DNA from 3 places in the Pseudomonas cannabina genome. Region 1 is predicted to be linked to each of the others. Evidence: predicted binding sites of a transcription regulator. Region 1 holds the regulator's gene; each other region holds the start of a gene.
What was found. Region 1 encodes FliA, which starts transcription of late flagellar genes. Its sites were predicted from a motif close to CTAAAGTTTNNNNNNNNNNNGCCGNTAA; they were not measured.
Positions count from the first base shown of each region.

Region 2: the regulator FliA is predicted to act here: its motif matches at 3,803-3,830, upstream of BLT55_RS07600 (methyl-accepting chemotaxis protein).
Region 3: the regulator FliA is predicted to act here: its motif matches at 3,254-3,281, upstream of BLT55_RS05190 (methyl-accepting chemotaxis protein).

Region 1 covers NZ_FNKU01000001.1:2,738,226-2,744,240, forward strand. Annotated here, with positions in the region: gene BLT55_RS12790 (chemotaxis protein CheA) at 1-1,839, opposite strand, end outside; gene BLT55_RS12795 (protein phosphatase CheZ) at 1,873-2,658, opposite strand; gene BLT55_RS12800 (chemotaxis response regulator CheY) at 2,678-3,052, opposite strand; gene fliA (RNA polymerase sigma factor FliA) at 3,305-4,045, opposite strand; gene fleN (flagellar synthesis regulator FleN) at 4,042-4,875, opposite strand; gene flhF (flagellar biosynthesis GTPase FlhF) at 4,991-6,015, opposite strand, start outside.
Region 2 covers NZ_FNKU01000001.1:1,610,376-1,616,390, reverse strand. Annotated here, with positions in the region: gene BLT55_RS07610 (sugar ABC transporter ATP-binding protein) at 1-683, opposite strand, end outside; gene BLT55_RS07605 (sugar ABC transporter substrate-binding protein) at 700-1,719, opposite strand; gene BLT55_RS07600 (methyl-accepting chemotaxis protein) at 2,070-3,698, opposite strand; gene BLT55_RS07595 (VirK family protein) at 3,923-4,351, shown strand; gene BLT55_RS07590 (DUF3237 family protein) at 4,380-4,883, opposite strand; gene BLT55_RS07585 (TetR/AcrR family transcriptional regulator) at 5,082-5,699, shown strand; gene BLT55_RS07580 (C1 family peptidase) at 5,917-6,015, shown strand, end outside.
Region 3 covers NZ_FNKU01000001.1:1,092,058-1,098,072, reverse strand. Annotated here, with positions in the region: gene BLT55_RS05205 (TonB-dependent siderophore receptor) at 1-1,674, shown strand, start outside; partial or broken gene BLT55_RS05200 (DUF3237 domain-containing protein) at 1,735-2,359, opposite strand; gene BLT55_RS05195 (TetR/AcrR family transcriptional regulator) at 2,556-3,173, shown strand; gene BLT55_RS05190 (methyl-accepting chemotaxis protein) at 3,309-4,937, shown strand; gene BLT55_RS05185 (nuclear transport factor 2 family protein) at 5,096-5,524, shown strand; gene BLT55_RS05180 (CAP domain-containing protein) at 5,529-6,015, opposite strand, start outside.

The sequences.
Region 1 (6,015 bases):
GGTCAGCGGGACCTTGATGACGATTTTCGAACCCTGACCTTTGGTCGAGTAGATGTTGATCGAACCGTTGAGCTGGGAAATCTTGGTTTTCACCACGTCCATGCCCACACCACGGCCCGACACATCGGAAATCTCGGTCTTGGTCGAGAAGCCCGGTGCGAAGATCAGGTTGTAGCAATCGGTGTCGCTCAACCGGTCGGCGGCATCCTTGTCCATCACGCCACGCTTGACGGCGATGGAGCGCAAGACGTTCGGGTCCATGCCCTTGCCGTCATCGGAAATCGACAGCAGGATGTGGTCGCCTTCCTGCTCGGCCGAGAGAATAACGCGGCCACCGCGGGACTTGCCCGTGGCTTCGCGCTCTTCCGGCGTTTCGATACCATGATCGACCGCGTTGCGCACCAAGTGGACCAGCGGGTCGGCAAGCGCCTCTACGAGGTTTTTGTCGAGGTCGGTTTCTTCGCCGACCAGTTCCAGGTTGATCTCTTTCTTGAGCTGGCGAGCCAGGTCGCGAACCAGACGCGGGAAGCGGCCGAATACTTTCTTGATCGGCTGCATGCGGGTCTTCATCACCGCCGTCTGCAGATCTGCGGTCACCACATCAAGGTTGGACACCGCCTTGGACATGGCTTCGTCAGCGCTGTTGAGCCCCAGGCGAACCAGCCGGTTACGCACCAGTACCAGTTCACCCACCATGTTCATGATCTCGTCCAGGCGGGCGGTATCAACGCGAACAGTGGTTTCAGCTTCGGTGGCTACCGGTTTTTCAGCCGGAGCAGCCGCAGCGCGCGCCGGGGCCGGTGCTGGAGCCGCTCTGGCCGGCTCGGCTTTCGCAGCAGGTGCCGGTGCAGGCTTGGCAGCAGGCGCCGGAGCGGCCGCAGCAGCAGGCGCTTTGGCAACAACCGCCTGAGGCTCGAATTTACCCTTGCCATGCAACTCGTCAAGCAGGCTTTCAAATTCGTGATCGGTGATTTCGTCCGATGCAGCCGCGGTGGAGGCCGCAGGTGCCTTGGCAACCGCCGCAACCGGAGCAGCAGCAACCGGCGCCGCTACGGCGCCGTCAAACGAACCCTTGCCATGCAATTGATCAAGCAAGGCTTCGAACTCATCGTCAGTGATTTCATCATTGCCGGACGCGGCTTTGCTGCTCTGCGCAGCTGGTGCCTGGGCAGGTGCGACAACGTCGGCCGCAAATTTGCCCTTGCCGTGCAACTGATCGAGCAGGGATTCGAATTCCTGATCGGTGATCTCGTCGCCCGACGCTGCACTGGCCGCAGGAGCTGGTGCAGCGGCTGGCGCGGCCGACACCGGACTACTGCCATGCAGCGAGTCCAGCAGTTGTTCGAATTCATCATCGGTGATGTCATCACCGCCTGCAGCCTGCGCTACCGCCGGGGCAGGAGCCTCGACGACAGGTTCTGGTTCCGCAGCCACAGGCGCATCCGCAGATTGTGGCTCGGCCAGACGCGCCAGCGCGGCCAGCAGTTCCGGTGTAGCGGGCGTTACGTCAGTCCGTTCACGTACCTGACCAAACATGCTGTTGACGGCGTCCAGAGCTTCCAGGACCACATCCATCAGTTCGGAATCAACGCGTCGCTCACCCTTGCGCAGGATGTCGAACACGTTTTCGGCGATATGGCAGCACTCCACCAGCTCATGGAGCTGGAGGAAGCCGGCGCCCCCTTTTACAGTGTGAAAACCGCGAAAAATTGCATTGAGCAGATCAGCATCATCCGGTCGGCTTTCCAGCTCGACCAATTGCTCTGACAACTGCTCCAGAATTTCGCCGGCCTCTACCAGAAAATCCTGAAGGATTTCTTCATCGGCGCCGAAGCTCATGGGGTGCTCCCTAAAATTAACCGTCAACAGACCTTAGAAGCCGAGGCTCGATAGCAGATCGTCTACATCATCCTGTCCGGATACGACGTCTTCACGTTTATCGGCATGAATCTGCGGACCTTCACCCTTGGCGAGATGTTTTTTAGGATCTTTTTCAGCAAGGATGGATTCTTCGTCATGTTCGATGCCAGCGAAGCGATCGACATGACTGGCCATGAGCACCAGTTTGAGCAAATTGCCTTCTACTTCGGTGACCAGTTGCGTAACACGCTTGATGACCTGACCGGTGAGGTCCTGGTAATCCTGGGCCAGCAGAATGTCGTTGAGGTGGGTGGAAACTTCGTGGGTTTCCTTCTCGGTACGCGTCAGAAAACCATCGACCCGCTTGGCGAGTTCGCGAAATTCTTCGGCACCGATTTCACGGCGCATGAAACGCCCCCAATCTTCGCTCAACGCCTTGGCGTCGGTACTCAGACCGTTCATGAGCGGCGTGCTTTCCTCGACCAGGTCCATGGTGCGGTTGGCCGCATTCTCGGTCAGCCGTACAACATACGACAGGCGCTCGGTGGCGTCAGTGATCTGCGACACCTCTTCGGCCTGAGGCATGTGCGGATCGATCTGGAAATTGACGATTGCACTGTGCAACTCACGAGTCAGCTTGCCCACTTCCTGATAAAGGCCGCGGTCGCGTGTCTGGTTGAGCTCATGGATCAGCTGCACAGCTTCGCCGAAACGGCCTTTTTCAAGGCTGGTGACGAGTTCCTGCGCGTGTCTTTTTAGGGTCGACTCAAAGTCGGCCATCGAATCAGTGTTATCCATAGCGCCCTCACGGCATGCATCAGCTATTGACGCGTTCAAAGATCTTTTCGATCTTCTCTTTCAGCGCTTGAGCCGTGAATGGCTTGACTACATAACCGTTCACCCCGGCCTGAGCAGCTTCGATGATCTGCTCACGCTTGGCTTCGGCAGTGACCATCAGCACGGGAAGGCTCTTCAGCCGTTCATCCGCACGCACCTGACGCAGCAGGTCGATACCGGACATGCCAGGCATGTTCCAGTCCGTCACCAGAAAGTCAAAAGCACCGCTCTGCAGCATCGGCAATGCGGTCAGACCATCGTCCGCTTCCGACGTGTTGGTAAACCCCAGATCGCGCAACAGGTTCTTGATGATCCGCCGCATCGTTGAGAAGTCATCAACGATGAGGATTTTCATGTTCTTGTCCAATTCGACCTCCAAGCAGTCTTTAACGCGTTCAGCACCTGAACACGCTGTTCACTCAATACTGGCACAGCACACTCCCAGCTATACGAAACGGCGACGGGCTTGGCACAACGACAATCGAGACTGCGACTAAAGCCCATCGAGACACTGCCCGACAGGCCTTTGCCTCGTCTTTCCTGTTACCACGTAACGCTTTGCACAGCCGGCATGCAGACAACGCGCGACAAATGCCGCGCACTGCCGTCAACGCGCTCGCCACTCCCCCAAACGCCCTCGCAAACGAGCTGCGCACTGGCTGTGTAACTGACTGACTCGCGATTCGCTGACACCCAGAACCTCTCCGATTTCCTTGAGGTTCAGCTCTTCGTCGTAGTACAGCGCCAACACCAGACGCTCACGCTCCGGCAAATTGGCAATTGCATCGGCCAACGCGGCCTGGAAGCGCTCGTCTTCCAGGTCGCGCGACGGCTCGAGCGAACCGCTCGCGCCATCCTCGTGCAGCCCTTCATGATCGCCGTCCTGCAGCAGGTCGTCGAAACTGAAAAGGCGGCTGCCCAAGGTATCATTCAAAATCCCGTAATAATCATCAAGACTCAACTGGAGTTCGGCCGCAACCTCGTGATCTTTAGCGTCACGTCCGGTTTTAGCTTCAATTGCGCGAATTGCGTCACTTACCATGCGTGTATTGCGGTGGACCGAGCGTGGCGCCCAGTCACCCTTGCGCACTTCGTCGAGCATCGCGCCACGAATGCGAATGCCTGCGTAGGTCTCGAAACTCGCACCCTTGGTGGAATCGTATTTGGTGGAGACCTCAAGCAGACCGATCATGCCGGCCTGAATCAGATCTTCCACCTGCACGCTGGCCGGCAAACGCGCCAGCAGGTGGTAGGCGATACGCTTGACCAGCGGCGCATACCGCTCGATCAACTCGTATTGCGAATTACGAGAACTCTTGCTGTACATCTGATAGCCGCTCGCAGTCATTGCACAGGCCCCGCACTGGTCTGGTGGACGAGTCGCTCGACGAAGAACTCGAGGTGACCCCGCGGGTTGGCTGGCAACGGCCAGGTATCAACCTTCTGGGCAATGGCCTTGAACGCCAGTGCACATTTGGAACGCGGGAATGCTTCATAGACGGCACGCTGTTTCTGCACGGCCTTGCGCACGCATTCGTCGTACGGCACGGCGCCCACATACTGCAGGGCAACGTCAAGAAAACGGTCGGTGACCTTGGTCAGCTTGGCGAACAGGTTGCGCCCTTCCTGCGGGCTCTGGGCCATGTTGGCCAGCACCCGGAAGCGGTTCATCCCGTAGTCGCGATTGAGCAGCTTGATCAGGGCGTAGGCATCGGTGATCGACGTGGGCTCGTCGCACACCACCAGCAGGACTTCCTGAGCAGCGCGCACAAAGCTCACCACGGATTCACCGATGCCGGCCGCCGTGTCGATCACCAGCACATCGAGGTTGTCGCCAATCTCGCTGAACGCCTGGATCAGACCGGCATGCTGGGCCGGGGACAGATGCACCATGCTCTGCGTGCCGGAAGCGGCAGGCACGATGCGAACGCCACCCGGGCCCTGCAACAGAACGTCGCGCAATTCGCAGCGACCCTCGATCACATCGGCAAGCGTGCGCTTGGGTGTCAGCCCGAGCAGAACGTCGACATTGGCCAGACCAAGATCGGCATCCAGCAGCATGACGCGCCGGCCAAGCTCGGCGAGGGCCAGTGAGAGGTTCACTGACACGTTAGTCTTACCGACGCCACCTTTGCCGCCGGTCACCGCGATCACCTGTACGGGATGCATGCTGCCCATGTTATTTCTTTACCTTGTCTTGCGTAGACCGAAACCACACAGAGAACCGCACATTCACAAATGAACAATGCCTGGCAGACCTTTGATGCAGGGACATTCCAATACTATCCATCACTTAACCCACTCTCTTGCCAGGGGTGTGATAGAGGTCAGCAAACATATCAGCCATCGCTTCCTCGCTAGGCTCATCATGCATCTGCACACTCACGGCACGACTGACCAACTGATGACGCCGTGGAATGTGCAGATCATCAGGAATACGTGGGCCGTCCGTGAGGTAGGCCACTGGCAATTCGTGACTGATTGCCAGGCTCAGGACTTCGCCGAGGCTGGCTGTTTCATCGAGCTTGGTCAAAATGCACCCCGCCAGACCGCAACGTTTGTAACTGTGATAGGCCGCCGTCAGGACCTGCTTCTGGCTGGTAGTGGCCAGCACCAGATAGTTACGCGACTTGATGCCACGACCAGCGAGACTTTCCAGTTGCATGCGCAACGCCGGATCGCTGGCTTGCAGCCCGGCGGTGTCAATCAGCACCACACGCTTGCGCAGCAGTGGCTCCAACGCCTGAACCAGCGACTGGCCAGGATCGATATGAGTGACCGGCACGTTGAGGATGCGGCCCAAGGTCTTGAGCTGCTCCTGAGCACCGATACGAAAACTGTCCATGCTGACCAGCGCGATGTTCTGCGGGCCGTACTTGAGCACGTAGCGTGCGGCGAGCTTGGCCAGCGTGGTGGTCTTGCCCATGCCAGCCGGGCCGACCATGGCAATCACACCGCCCTCTTCCAGTGGCTCGACGTCAGGCACTGCGATCATCCGCGCCAGGTGCGCCAGCAACATGCGCCAGGCCTGACGGGGCTCGTCGATATCCGGAATCATCGACAGCAGATCGCGGGACAACGGGCCGGACAGACCGACACGTTGCAGACGGCGCCACAGGTTGGCCTGCTGCGGGCGGCTGCCCTGCAGCTGATTCCAGGCCAGGGAGCCGAGCTGGACTTCCAGCAGCTCGCGCAGGCCATTCAGTTCCGAACGCATCGAGTCAAAGGCGCGCTGGCCGCCAGCAGGCTCTGCGGCAGGTGCCGGCGCGTAGGCAAACGGGCGTGGCGGCTCTTCGAGCGTCGGTTCAATGTGCGTGT
Region 2 (6,015 bases), 1.1 Mb from region 1:
TCGCGGCCATTGCGCAGCACCGTGACCTGATCGCAGAGCGATTCGATTTCCTGAAGGTAATGGGAGATGTACAGAATCGTCAGGCCTTCATCGCGCAAACGGCGCACGATGGCCAGCAGCCGATCCACCTCTTGCTTGACCAGCGATACGCTCGGCTCGTCGAACACCAGCACCCTGGGTTTGGCCAGCAGCGCGCGGGTGATCTGCAGGACCTGCCGCTGAGCGCTGTCCAGATCGCGTACCAGTGCTCCCGCTGGCAGGCGCATGGCAAAGTAATCCTCCAGCAGCCGGGTCGCCTCGCGATCCTGGGCACGCCGGTCGACGAACAGACCGCGCTTGATCTCCTGACCAAAAAACAGCGCCTCGCCCACTGTGAAACTGCCCGGCAGCAGCCGCTCCTGGTGGATGAAATGCACCCCCAGGGCCTCGACCTGGCGCGGCGTGACAGCATCGAACCGCTGACCGTGAATGCTCAGGCTGCCTGCGTCTGCACGATGAATGCCGGCCAGCACTTTGATCAGCGTCGACTTGCCTGCGCCGTTCTCACCGACCAGACCGTGAATCGTCCCCGGGTCGACGCGCAGATTGACGCTGTCCAGCGCCTGCGTCGCGCCAAAGCGTTTGCTGATGCCTGTCAGGTGCAAGGCAGGCAGCGTTGCAGCCTGCATCTTCGCTGAAACCATGATCAACCCCCTCGCGTCAGTTGTCGCCGCGCAGCTTTTGTACGTCCGGCAGGTTGGCCGCGGTGGTCAGCAACGTCGGAACCTGTGTTTCCCTGGGCAGATCACGCTGCCCGGCCAGATAACGGGCGACGTTCTGCACGGCGGTCTTGCCGATCAGCGCAGGCTGTTGCGCAACCACTGCACCGACTGGCGAGTTGTCACGGCGCATCAGTTCCAGCACTTCCGGCGTGCCATCGACGCCATAGGTCTTGATCTCGGTACGCCCGGCATCGATCAGTGCCTTGCTGGCACCCAGTTGCGGAATGTCCCAGGCTGCCCAGATCGCCGTAACGCTGCCTTTGGGGTATTTGTTGAGCAACGCCGTTACTTGCGAGTAAGCGTCCTGAACCGTGTTGGGAATCACATCACGCAGTTCGGGCTCGATGATTTTCAGCTCCGGATGATCCTTGAGCGCCAGCTTGAGCTGGTCATAACGAATGGCGCAGACCGGCACGCCATAAAAACCGTTGAATACCAGAATATTGCCCTTGCCGCCTGCGTCCTTGATCAACTGCCCGGCCAGCGCCTTGCCGGTCGCGACGTTGTCGGACGTGGTGTTGTTGAGGCTGTACTGCGACGGCGCATCGATGGTGAATAGCGGAATGCCTGCCTTGCTGATGCGTTTGAGCCACGGATCGATAACGCTGAGCGTGCCCAGGGTCTGGATGACTGCATCCGGTTTTTGCGTGACCACGGTCTGTAATTGATTGACCAGATTCTTGTCATTGCGGCCTGCGTCAAGCGTGATCGGCGTGCCGCCAAGGCGTTTGACCTCATCGACCTGAGCCTGAAACGTCTTGATATCAAAGTAGTGACTAGTGCCAGTCATGCTGATCGCAATGCGTTTGCCCGCCAGCGAAGGCACGTCACTGTCATCGGCATGCGCCGTTGCAGCGAGGCTGGTGGCAAACAGGGTCAGCGCCATAGTGCGCCAAAGTGCAGACAGGCGGGTTGGCGTGGAAGGGGTTGGCTTGGCAACAGGAACGGCATCAGGCATTCGGGTAGCTCCGCTGGCTCAGGAAAACGATCCCGATCAGCAGTGCACAGGTCATGCCCAAAGCCTTGGCGCTACGCACTTATTGTTTTGCACAAAGGTTGAAGAACCCGAAAAACAGGGCTTTGGCTGCAGTCGCGATGTGACCGAAGGCGCCTGCAGGAGTGACCGGGGCGGCAATCCGCATCGCTCATGAAAACAAGGGTCCAGACGCCATATTTTTCGGGGGACTGACCGCTTCGCGAGCAAGTTCGCCCCACAAGACCTGAGCATCAGCGGGAGTTTGCGGGCGCAGGTGCCGAACACATTGTCGATTCGCTGTTGCCTGGACAACAGCGACGACGCGCTTACGGTTAACTGAGTTTGAACTGCCTCAAGGTGGTGGTCAGGCCACTGGCCAGCTCCGCCAGCGACTGACTGGCACTGCCGGTTTGCCCGGTGCGGACTGCCGATTGCGTCGACAGGTCGCGAATCCGCACCAGATTGCGGTCCACTTCTCTGGCAACCAGTGCCTGCTCCTCCGAGGCGCTGGCGATCATCGTGTTGCGCTCGTCGATGATCACGACCGAGCTGGCAATGGTCGCCAGTACGGCATTCGCCGATTCGGCCTGCTGCTTGGTGCGCTGTGCCTGTTCGGTACTGACTTCAAGCGCCGCCAGCGTGCTTTTGGTGCCCATCTGAATATGCCCGACCATGGTCTCGATCTCGCGGGTCGATTCGCTGGTGCGATGTGCCAAAGCACGCACTTCGTCTGCCACCACCGCAAACCCACGCCCTGCCTCGCCTGCTCGCGCCGCCTCGATCGCTGCGTTAAGGGCCAGCAGGTTGGTCTGCTCGGAGACAGCGCGAATGACATCCAGCACCTTGCTGATGTCCAGTGTGCGGGTCGCCAGTGCCTGGGCTTCGACCGATGCCGTGCCGACGTTACGGGTCAACTCGAGAATGGAGGTAACGGTCTGGGCCAGCTCATCCTGCCCCTTGCGAGCGGACAGCGAAGAGGCCTTCGACTCCTCTGAAGTCGTCACCGCATTACGTGCCACTTCATCCACCGCCTGGCTCATCTCGGTCACGGCGGTGGCGGCCATTTCAATCTCGCTGTTCTGCACCACCAGGTCGGCATTGCTGTTGACCATCAGCGCGCTCATCTCCTCAGTGGCAGACGCCAGTTGGTGAGCGGCATCACCCACTTGGGTCAGGGTTTTGCTCAGGCTGCCGCGCATGCGCTCCATGGACTGCAACAGCAAGGCGGCCTCGTCGACGCCTTCCCGGTTGATCGAGGTCGGGCGCAGGTCACCGGCTGCAATGGTTTCCGAGGTCAGCAGTGCCAGACTGATGGGCACCGCCAGGCTTTTTGTCAGGCGCCAGGCAAGCAGCACGGTAATCAACACTGTCAACAGCATGACCACTTGGGTCACCACCAGAGCACTATCGAAGACTTGCGAAGCGGCCGCGCTGGAGTCAGCCTCGGAGTCATCGTTGATTTTTTCCAGTTTGCCAAGTGACGCCTCAATCGTGTCAGCGAGCCTCCTCATGTCGGTCCATGCAGCCTGCCTGCCCGCAGTCGCCTGGCTGTCATTGCCCAGCTCGTAGCTTTGCTCGGCCTTGTCGGTGTAGGTCTGATAATCGTTTGCCAGCCCTGTAACGAGCATTTTTTCGTCATCAGCGGTGATGACAGGGCTGTACGCCTGAATGGCTTTTTGAAAGCCGGCCTTTTTATCGATGAAATCTGCGTGGGCTTCAGCCACCTGAGCGGCGTCCTGAATCGCCAGCATCTTGACCACGGCGGTACGGGTTTTTTCGAATGCCAGAGCGATGTCATCACCCAGTGCAATACCCGGCAGCGAGTCGTTTTCAATCTCCAGTGATTGTTCACGAATACTGTGGAGCTGCACGAGGCTGAAAATACCGAGCCCTACTACCAGAACGACCATCAGCGCAAAGCAGACAGACGTCCGCGCGGCAATCTTCAGCTGTCTCAGCATGTTCAATCCCTTCCAGTGGTTGACGATAAGATTAGCGCCTGCAACGCTATCGGCCATCGATCAGAAAGGATGAAGAATACCGTGCCAGAGCGGTGCCACTGTTATTTGCGGCCCACCGGGGAAATACCTTGTGCTAGGGTTGGTCCTGCTTTTATTACCCTTGCCCCTAACCCTACCCCGGACTTGACTGGCGCACCTGGCCAGTCTGCATTGCTGGAGAAGCCATGAAACGTCACTTCGCGCTGTTGCTCGCACTCTCACTGCCCACCCTCGCCCATGCAGGTGAAGAACTCAAAAGCTACCCCGCCATCACCCAGGCGCTGAATACCGGAGAATCGGTAGCCGTCGTGATTGACCTGGGGCAGTGCAAATCCTCGGTCGAAGGCGCAGAGCCCTCGAAGACCAAAGGCGGCAAACGCATAGAAACCTACCGCATCACGGCGGACGGTACGTTGGCGTTCTCCGATACCCATTTCACTCTGGACCGCGATAACAAGCCTATCGAGCAATTCATCCGCTATCAGATCCGTTCCAACGGTACCGCTGATTTCAGCATGACGACGCTGAGTGTTCCGGGGTATCAGCCAGTGGGCAACGCGGTAAGTTATGCCTGTGCGATCGGTAAGGGGCTGAGTTTCTTTGCCGCGAAGTAATGATCAGGCGTGAAGCGTTGGCGAGGCCTCAGGTCTCGTCAACCTGGAAGATACTAATCGTCATCTCGTCGCTGCCGGTCATGACATGGACCCGGCCTATGTAAAGATGTGTTTGCAGGTATTGATAGTCACCTGCCGGGACGCTGAACTGGATATTACAGGTACAGCGACTGAAGGACGCCGCTATCCGTAATACGCTGTCCTGCGGCTCCTTGCCGGGAGTGCCATCAATGGCAGTAAGCCCTTCGCCAACGACATCGATGCTGACGCCGTCGTCGGTCAACAATGTGTAATACAGGCTGAATCGCACAAGTTCTTCATCCTGCGCGACCAGAAAAAGACTGCCCCCCGGAACAACCTTGCCTCGCAGGCATTGGCCCTGAAACTCACCTCCCAGTATCCCGCTGCTGCTGCTGCTGCTGCTGCTGCTGCTGCTGCTGCTGCGTTGGCCTTGCCGAGGCTGGAATAGTGATTGCGGCGTGTCGATGTGTAAATGGACAGTCAGCATTTCATGTAACTGTATCGTTTGCATGCCTCTACCTCTCTTCTTGCAACGTCGCCGTTTTGCAACGTCACTGTCGAGCACACACTCGACGATTACAGGCTGTGCAGTGAAAAGCTGCTGCCTCCCGGCACCGGAAACTCATAAGTGTACGGCGGTGTATGTTTTAGCCCGGAGCTGACGCGCTGTCAATTTAAATGTACCATTCGGTACGCTTATGGAGGACTGATGAAAGCACGCACCGAAGCACGTCACCTGACCATTGTCGGAGTCGCCGCCGATGTATTTCTCGAACTCGGCTACGACGGCGCCTCGATGACCGAGGTGTCACGACGCTTGGGCGGGTCGAAAGCGACGCTCTACGGATACTTTCGCTGCAAAGAGGATCTGTTCGGCGCCGTGGTGAAGATGTACGCAACCTCCCATTTGTATGATGCTCTGGCCTCTCTGCTGCAGGCATCGGACGACAGTGCGCTGCACGAAACACTGGTCCGCTTCGGGCGCAAGATGATGAGCGTGCTCACCCACGACTCAAAAGCCATCAATGTCTACCGACTGGTTCTGTCGGAATCCGGTCGTTCAGACATCGGCAAGCTGTTCCATGACAGCGGCCCCAGTCAGTGCATCGACGTACTTTCGGACCTGATGTCGCGTGCAATGGCGAGTGGAGACCTGGCCGACGCCTGCCCCGGATTGAGGGCCAGGCAATTCTTGTCTCTATTAACAGCCGAAACCGGCGAGCGGCTGTTCCAGCAGGAACCTGCACCCATGCCGATGTCCGAGGTGGAGAGACTGGTAGATCAGGCGGTCAGGATGTTTATGAGTGGGGCTGGACGCGCACTGTAGATGCCAAAATACACTATCAAACATCCGTATCAAGAAGCCTTATTGCCAATCGCAAAACATCATCAATGATGGCTATCTGGGCGACATTTAGCACACTAAGCACTAAAAATATCTTCACTGATTCACTGAGTCAAACCTGCTTACATGGTGCCAGCGGCCTTATTGTTCGCACCTGCGTTCAATGATGTTTTCATCGCCTTTCAACAGGACACAGATGATGACCTATACCGTAAAGCAGTATGGCTGGATTCGAGACCTGCCGGATCATCGCGACCACTTATACGCGGCCCCCATTGCTACGCTGACAGCACTTCCG
Region 3 (6,015 bases), 1.6 Mb from region 1:
CTCAAGGACCCGGCCTCGCTGCTTTACGGCGCGATGGAACCGGGCGGCGTGATCAACGTGATCAGCAAGCAGCCGCAATATGTGCAAAGCACCACCCTGAGTGGTTCCGCCTACAGCGAAGGCGGCGGCAGCTTTGGCGTCGACACCACCGGCCCGCTGGGCGACTCGGGGCTGGCCTACCGCCTGGTGGCCGAACGTCAGAGCGAAGATTACTGGCGCAACTATGGCGTTGATCAACACACCCTGATCGCCCCTTCCCTGTCATGGACCGGCGAACGCGCCAGCCTGACGCTGGCCTATGAATACAACGATTACATCAGCCCGTTCGACCGCGGCACCGTCTTCACTAACGGTCATCCGGCCGATATCAGCTATAAAAAGCGGCTGGACGAAAAATGGGCCAACACGGTCGGCATCAGCGAAACAGCGACCGCACGGTTCGAGTACCAGCTCAGCGACGACTGGAAAACCCGCCTCACCTACGGCTGGAACAACGACCGTTACAGCCTTTCGATCGCTCAGCCCAGCACCCTGTCCAGCAGCGGTGTGCTGCGTCGCCAGGCCAATGGCGGTCATTATGATTACGAAACGCGTTATGCCAGCTGGGACTTCATCGGCAAGCAGGACATTCTGGGCCAGCAACATGATCTGTTGATCGGTGCCGAGCAGGAAGACTCCGACAAGTATCGCGGCAAGACCTATCGCAATGCGATTCAGGGCGGTTTCAATATTTTTTCGCCCAGCTATGGCAGCCTGGCCGAACCGAGCACTGTCAATCGGGCCACCAGCAACCTCAGCAATCAGCTGACGTCCACGTCGCTGTATATCAAGGATAACTGGCACCTTAACGACCGCTGGATTCTGGTCCTCGGTGGCCGCTATCAGCACTATGACCAGTATATCGCGCAGGGAATGGGTGCCAGCCGCGACACCAACCTGGACAAAAATGACGATATCTTCCTGCCGATGGCAGGCCTGGTGTTCAAGGTCAACGACGATCTTTCGCTGTACGGCAACTACAGCCGCTCGTTCGTGCCCAACGAAGACGTGAACGACGACGGCACAACGTTCGACCCTGAAGAGGGCCGCAGTTACGAAGTCGGCGCCAAATATGCGCTGGCACCGGAGCTCAACGTCAACCTCGCCGTGTTCGACATCGAAAAGAAAAACGTCGAGACTGCCACCGGCGTTACCGGCGTCAGCGAAGCGGCTGGCAAAGTCGGCTCGCAGGGCGTGGAACTGGACGTGACCGGCCGTATCGCAGAGCGCTGGGACATGATCGGCACCTACGCCTACACGCACACCGAAGTGCTCGATGACCCTGAAACCAAGGGCAATCGTTTGAGTCAGGCGCCGAAACACACCGCCAGCCTGTACCTCACTCATCACCTGCAAGTTCCGTCCGGACTCGGCGACTGGCACGCCGGCGGCGGCGCACGCTACGTTGGCGAGCGGGCTGGCGACGCCGCCAATACGTTCTACATGAGCAGCTACACCGTGGCCGATGCGTTCCTGCGCTGGGACGTGCCGATGGCGGGCTACAAGACACGTCTGCAATTGAACGTCGATAACCTGTTCGACAAACAGTATTACCCGTCCAGCACCGGTAGCCAGCTGCAGGTCAACGTCGGTGAACCCCGCACTGCGCGCCTCAGCGCCAGCGTCACGTTCTAGTTGGCCGGCTTCAGCGCCTGAACGATGAGTTCAGGCGCGCACTGTTTGCCATTGCTGGAATCAGCACTTCATTCTATAAAAGCTGATCAAGGTTTCATTGGCATGGATGTAGTCGATCTTGCCGATGAAGGCGCTTTTTTCCAGCCATTCATTAGGGAGACGCTGATTTATTCTAAAACCCAGCTGTTGCCCCCAGATAAATCAAGGCCTCCAGAGCGTTGCAGGGACGAAAAATCGAATAAATCAGCGCCTCCTTAGGGCCCAGGGAAACCCGAAAGCGAGGCGTACACGTGCATTGATAATGGCCTTCGCTGATTGGCCAGACGCCGTTCTGCAGTTCTTGCTGCCCGGCTTCATCCATGCACAACACGCCCCTGCTTTCAACGTTGATCAGTTCGCCCAGTCGGGTAATGAGCGTAAAACGAGTGTCCAGAAAGGCGAGTTCGGATGACAACTCGACAAGCGAGTTACTGCCGCCGGAAAGTACCGTACCGCTGATGAACTCGCCGTGGAACTCACCGCCCAGGATCAGGCTGTTACTGCGCAAACCATCGCTGCAGATGCCCATGAGCACAGGAACGTCGGTTTTCAGGATCACGGTCAGTACTTTCTCGAGCACCGGTGCTGCTGACGTATTTCCACGAAGGGAGCTTTTAACGGGTTTCTTGAAATCGATGATGTTCATGGACCTGTTCACTCCATCGTTGAACACGTGTCAATTGGCAGAATTAAAGGAGCATCCCTCTATCGGCATTTATCTGGGCCTCCTTTTCCAGTAAGCTCCACGCAACCGGCTGAAATCGTACCGAACGGTTCAGTTCCAGTCTAGAGAATTTTGTGATTACTGTACCGAACGGTTCACTAAGGGATTGAGGATATCAATGAAGGTGCGTACTGAAGCTCGCCGCGAAGCCATTATCGATGCGGCTGCAAGCGTCTTTCTTGAAATGGGCTACGAGCGCGCTTCGATGAATGAAGTCACCAAACGCATGGGCGGCTCTAAAGCAACGATCTACAGCTACTTCCCTTCCAAGGAAGAACTGTTCATTGCGGTGGTCAACAGGCTTGCGACAGCGCACCTCGCCGACGCAGTCTCCGAGCTGGCGATTCGCGAAGATACGGAGATCGACTTAAGGACGCTGTTCACCCGGTTCGGTGAGCGTATGCTTATGGTGCTTATCAATGATGACAAGGCACTTGCCGTCTATCGCATGGTGGTCGCTGAATCAGGGCACTCGGACATCGGCATGATGTTCTATGACTCAGGCCCCAGAGAGTGCCTCCAGACGGTGACCTCGCTGATGACCCTGGCCATGCAACAGGGACAGTTGCGTGACACTGATCCGCACATTGCAGCGCTGCAGCTTACCTCGTTGTTGACTGCAGAGACCGACATTCGCCTGTACCAGCAGGCGCCCATGCCGCTGAGCATCGAGCAGATCCGCGCCATGGTCGAGCGTGCAGTGGATACCTTCATGGCGGGTATGGAAAAACGTTGATTCAGAGGATTGCACCCAATAGCTACAGGTGCGGAATCTGATTTTGCAACCACCCTGAAACATTTGGTCACTCTTTTACAGCCAAGTTAATCCGTTTGAGGGCGATAGCATTTTGCCCCCTCCGGAGAAATATCCATGATCCTGCGAAAACTCAACCTGGCCCCACGTTCGGCACTTTGTTTCGGTGTCTTCTGCCTGATGATCATTGCCTTGGGACTGCTTGCTTTGCGTCAAGCGGCTGAACTCAACGCTGCGGAAAAATTTATCGAAAACAATGTGCTGCCGAGCGTGAAACTGCTCGCTTCGATGGATCGCGAGTTCGTGACTATCCGGGGTAATAATGCTCGCGTACGAAACCCGATCGAACCGCAGGATCGAAAGACCAAGGCGCTCAACGACATCCAGCAGTCACGCTCGCTGATCGCAGGCTTTTCTGATGCACTGGGCAAGTTGATCGTGACCCCGCAAGGACGCGAAGCCTTCGGCGAGCTTACTAAAGCCAATGGCGATTACCAGGTGACACAGGATCGCTATCTGGCCCTGGTTGCCGCAGGTAACCTTGAAGCTGCAGTACTAATATCCAACGGCGAAATGAAAAATTCGGCCGATCAGGTCGAAAACACCCTCAAGAAACTGATTGCGATCAACGACGGTAAAGCTGAAAAAGCCGGTGATGCCGCAGACACTGCCTATCAGCAAACCTTGTGGCTGGTGGGTATTTTCATCGCAGTGGGTGTCATCACCACCCTGCTCCTCGCCTGGCTGTACACCCGCAGCCTGACCGGGCCGATTGGCGAGTCGCTGAGCATCGCGCAACGCATTGCCGGCAATGACCTGAGCAAGGACATTCCAGAGAATGGCACCGATGAAGCGGCGAAACTGATTGCTGCACTCGCGGCCATGCAAACTAACCTGCGCAGTGCCCTGACCTTGATTGGCGACTCCTCCACGCAATTGGCCGCCACCTCGGAAGAAATGCATGCAGTGACCGAAGACGCCTCCCGCACCATTCAGCGTCAGAGCAACGAGATCGAGATGGCTGCAACCGCCGTCAATCAGATGAGCGCTGCGGTTGAAGAAGTGGCCAGTAACGCCGCATCGGCCTCGGAAGTGACCTCGCAATCCAGTGCGGCGGCCATGGCCGGGCGTGCGCAAGTGGATGAAACGGTTACAGCAATCAATCTGATGGTCTCCAAGGTGCAGATCACGTCCACCGAAGTGCAAGGTCTGGCCGTCATGGCCACCGACATCAGCAAGGTTCTGGATGTGATTCGCGCCATTGCCGAGCAGACCAACCTATTGGCGCTCAACGCGGCGATTGAAGCTGCGCGCGCCGGGGAAGCCGGGCGAGGCTTCGCCGTGGTTGCGGATGAAGTCCGGGCACTGGCGCACCGCACTCAGCAATCGACCCGGGAAATCGAACAGATGGTCGGCTCGATTCAGACCGGCACCGGCAATGCGGTGACGGCGATGGAGCAAACCAGCGTGCAGGCACACAAAACCCTGGAAATGGCCAACGGCGCTGGCAAGGCACTGCTTGAGATCACCAACTCCATCAGCCAGATCAACGAGCGCAACCTGATGATCGCGACCGCTGCCGAGGAGCAGGCTCAGGTCGCTCGTGAGGTCGACAGAAGTCTGGTCAGCATCCGCGACTTGTCCAGCCAGACATCCGAAGGATCGAATCAGACCGCTATCGCCACTGCCGAATTGTCGACGCTGGCTTCTGGCTTGAATCGCCTGACCAAACAGTTCCGCGTGTAACCGCCACGTGCCGGAAAGCCTGCTTTCCGGCACACCTGCTTGTCAGATCGACGTCCCTCCTCTAAGTTGTACGACAACAGATGAAATATGCGTCTGTTCGAGTGTGCTCAGGCATCCCACAATGCCAACACCTACAATGACAAGAAAAAGGGACGATCATGAAAAAGCTGACACTGCTGATAGGCTTGCTGTGCCTGTTCACGGGCTACGCCGCTGCCGCACCCTCCGATGAGGCCGACGTGGCCCAGGCGGTCGACAAGCTGACTCAGGCCATGTGGCACAAGGATATAACGCAACTCAAGGCGCTGACTGCGGATAACCTCACCTACGGCCACTCAAGCGGCACGATCCAGGACAAACAGGCTTTTATCGCCGACATCGAAACCGGCAAAAGCGCATTCAATGAGCTGAAAATGCTCAATCAGAACATCACGCTATCGGGCGACGTCGCGATGGTTCGCAATCACTTCTCGGCGCAAGCCGTGAACAGCGGCAAAGTGGTGCCGACCGAAATCGAAAACTTCCAGATCTGGCAGAAACAGAACGGCCAGTGGCTATTGATTGGCCGCCAGGCGTTCCGCTTCTAACCCTTCACTGCTGCTGCGTTCCAAACATCGCTGTCCAGTAGATGCCCGCATCGCTTTTCGGGTCCATCGCATAAGCCGCGCCCAGTTCGCGAAAACCGGGGTTCATCAGGTTGGCGCAATGACCGGGGCTGGCCAGCCAGCCATCAACCACCTTGCGGGCGGTGTCCTGGCCAGCGGCAATATTCTCACCGACCTGCTGGCCGGCATACCCGGCCAGCTCGGCGCGATCACCCGGCATGCGCCCCTCACGATCCTTATGGTCGAAGAAGTTATTGTTGGCCATGGCCTGCGAATGACTTTGCGCTGCGCTGCCCAGGGCCTGGTTCCAGGCCAGCGGCGTGGTGGCCGCGTAGGATTGCGGACCGCACTGGCGCGCCTGAGTGCGGGCGGTGTTGACCATCTGCAGAATCTTCTGCCCTTCTGCCTGCCAGTCGCCCAGCCGCGAGGCCACCAGCGAGCGCGCCAGCACGATGCGCCAGTCGCGCCCTTCC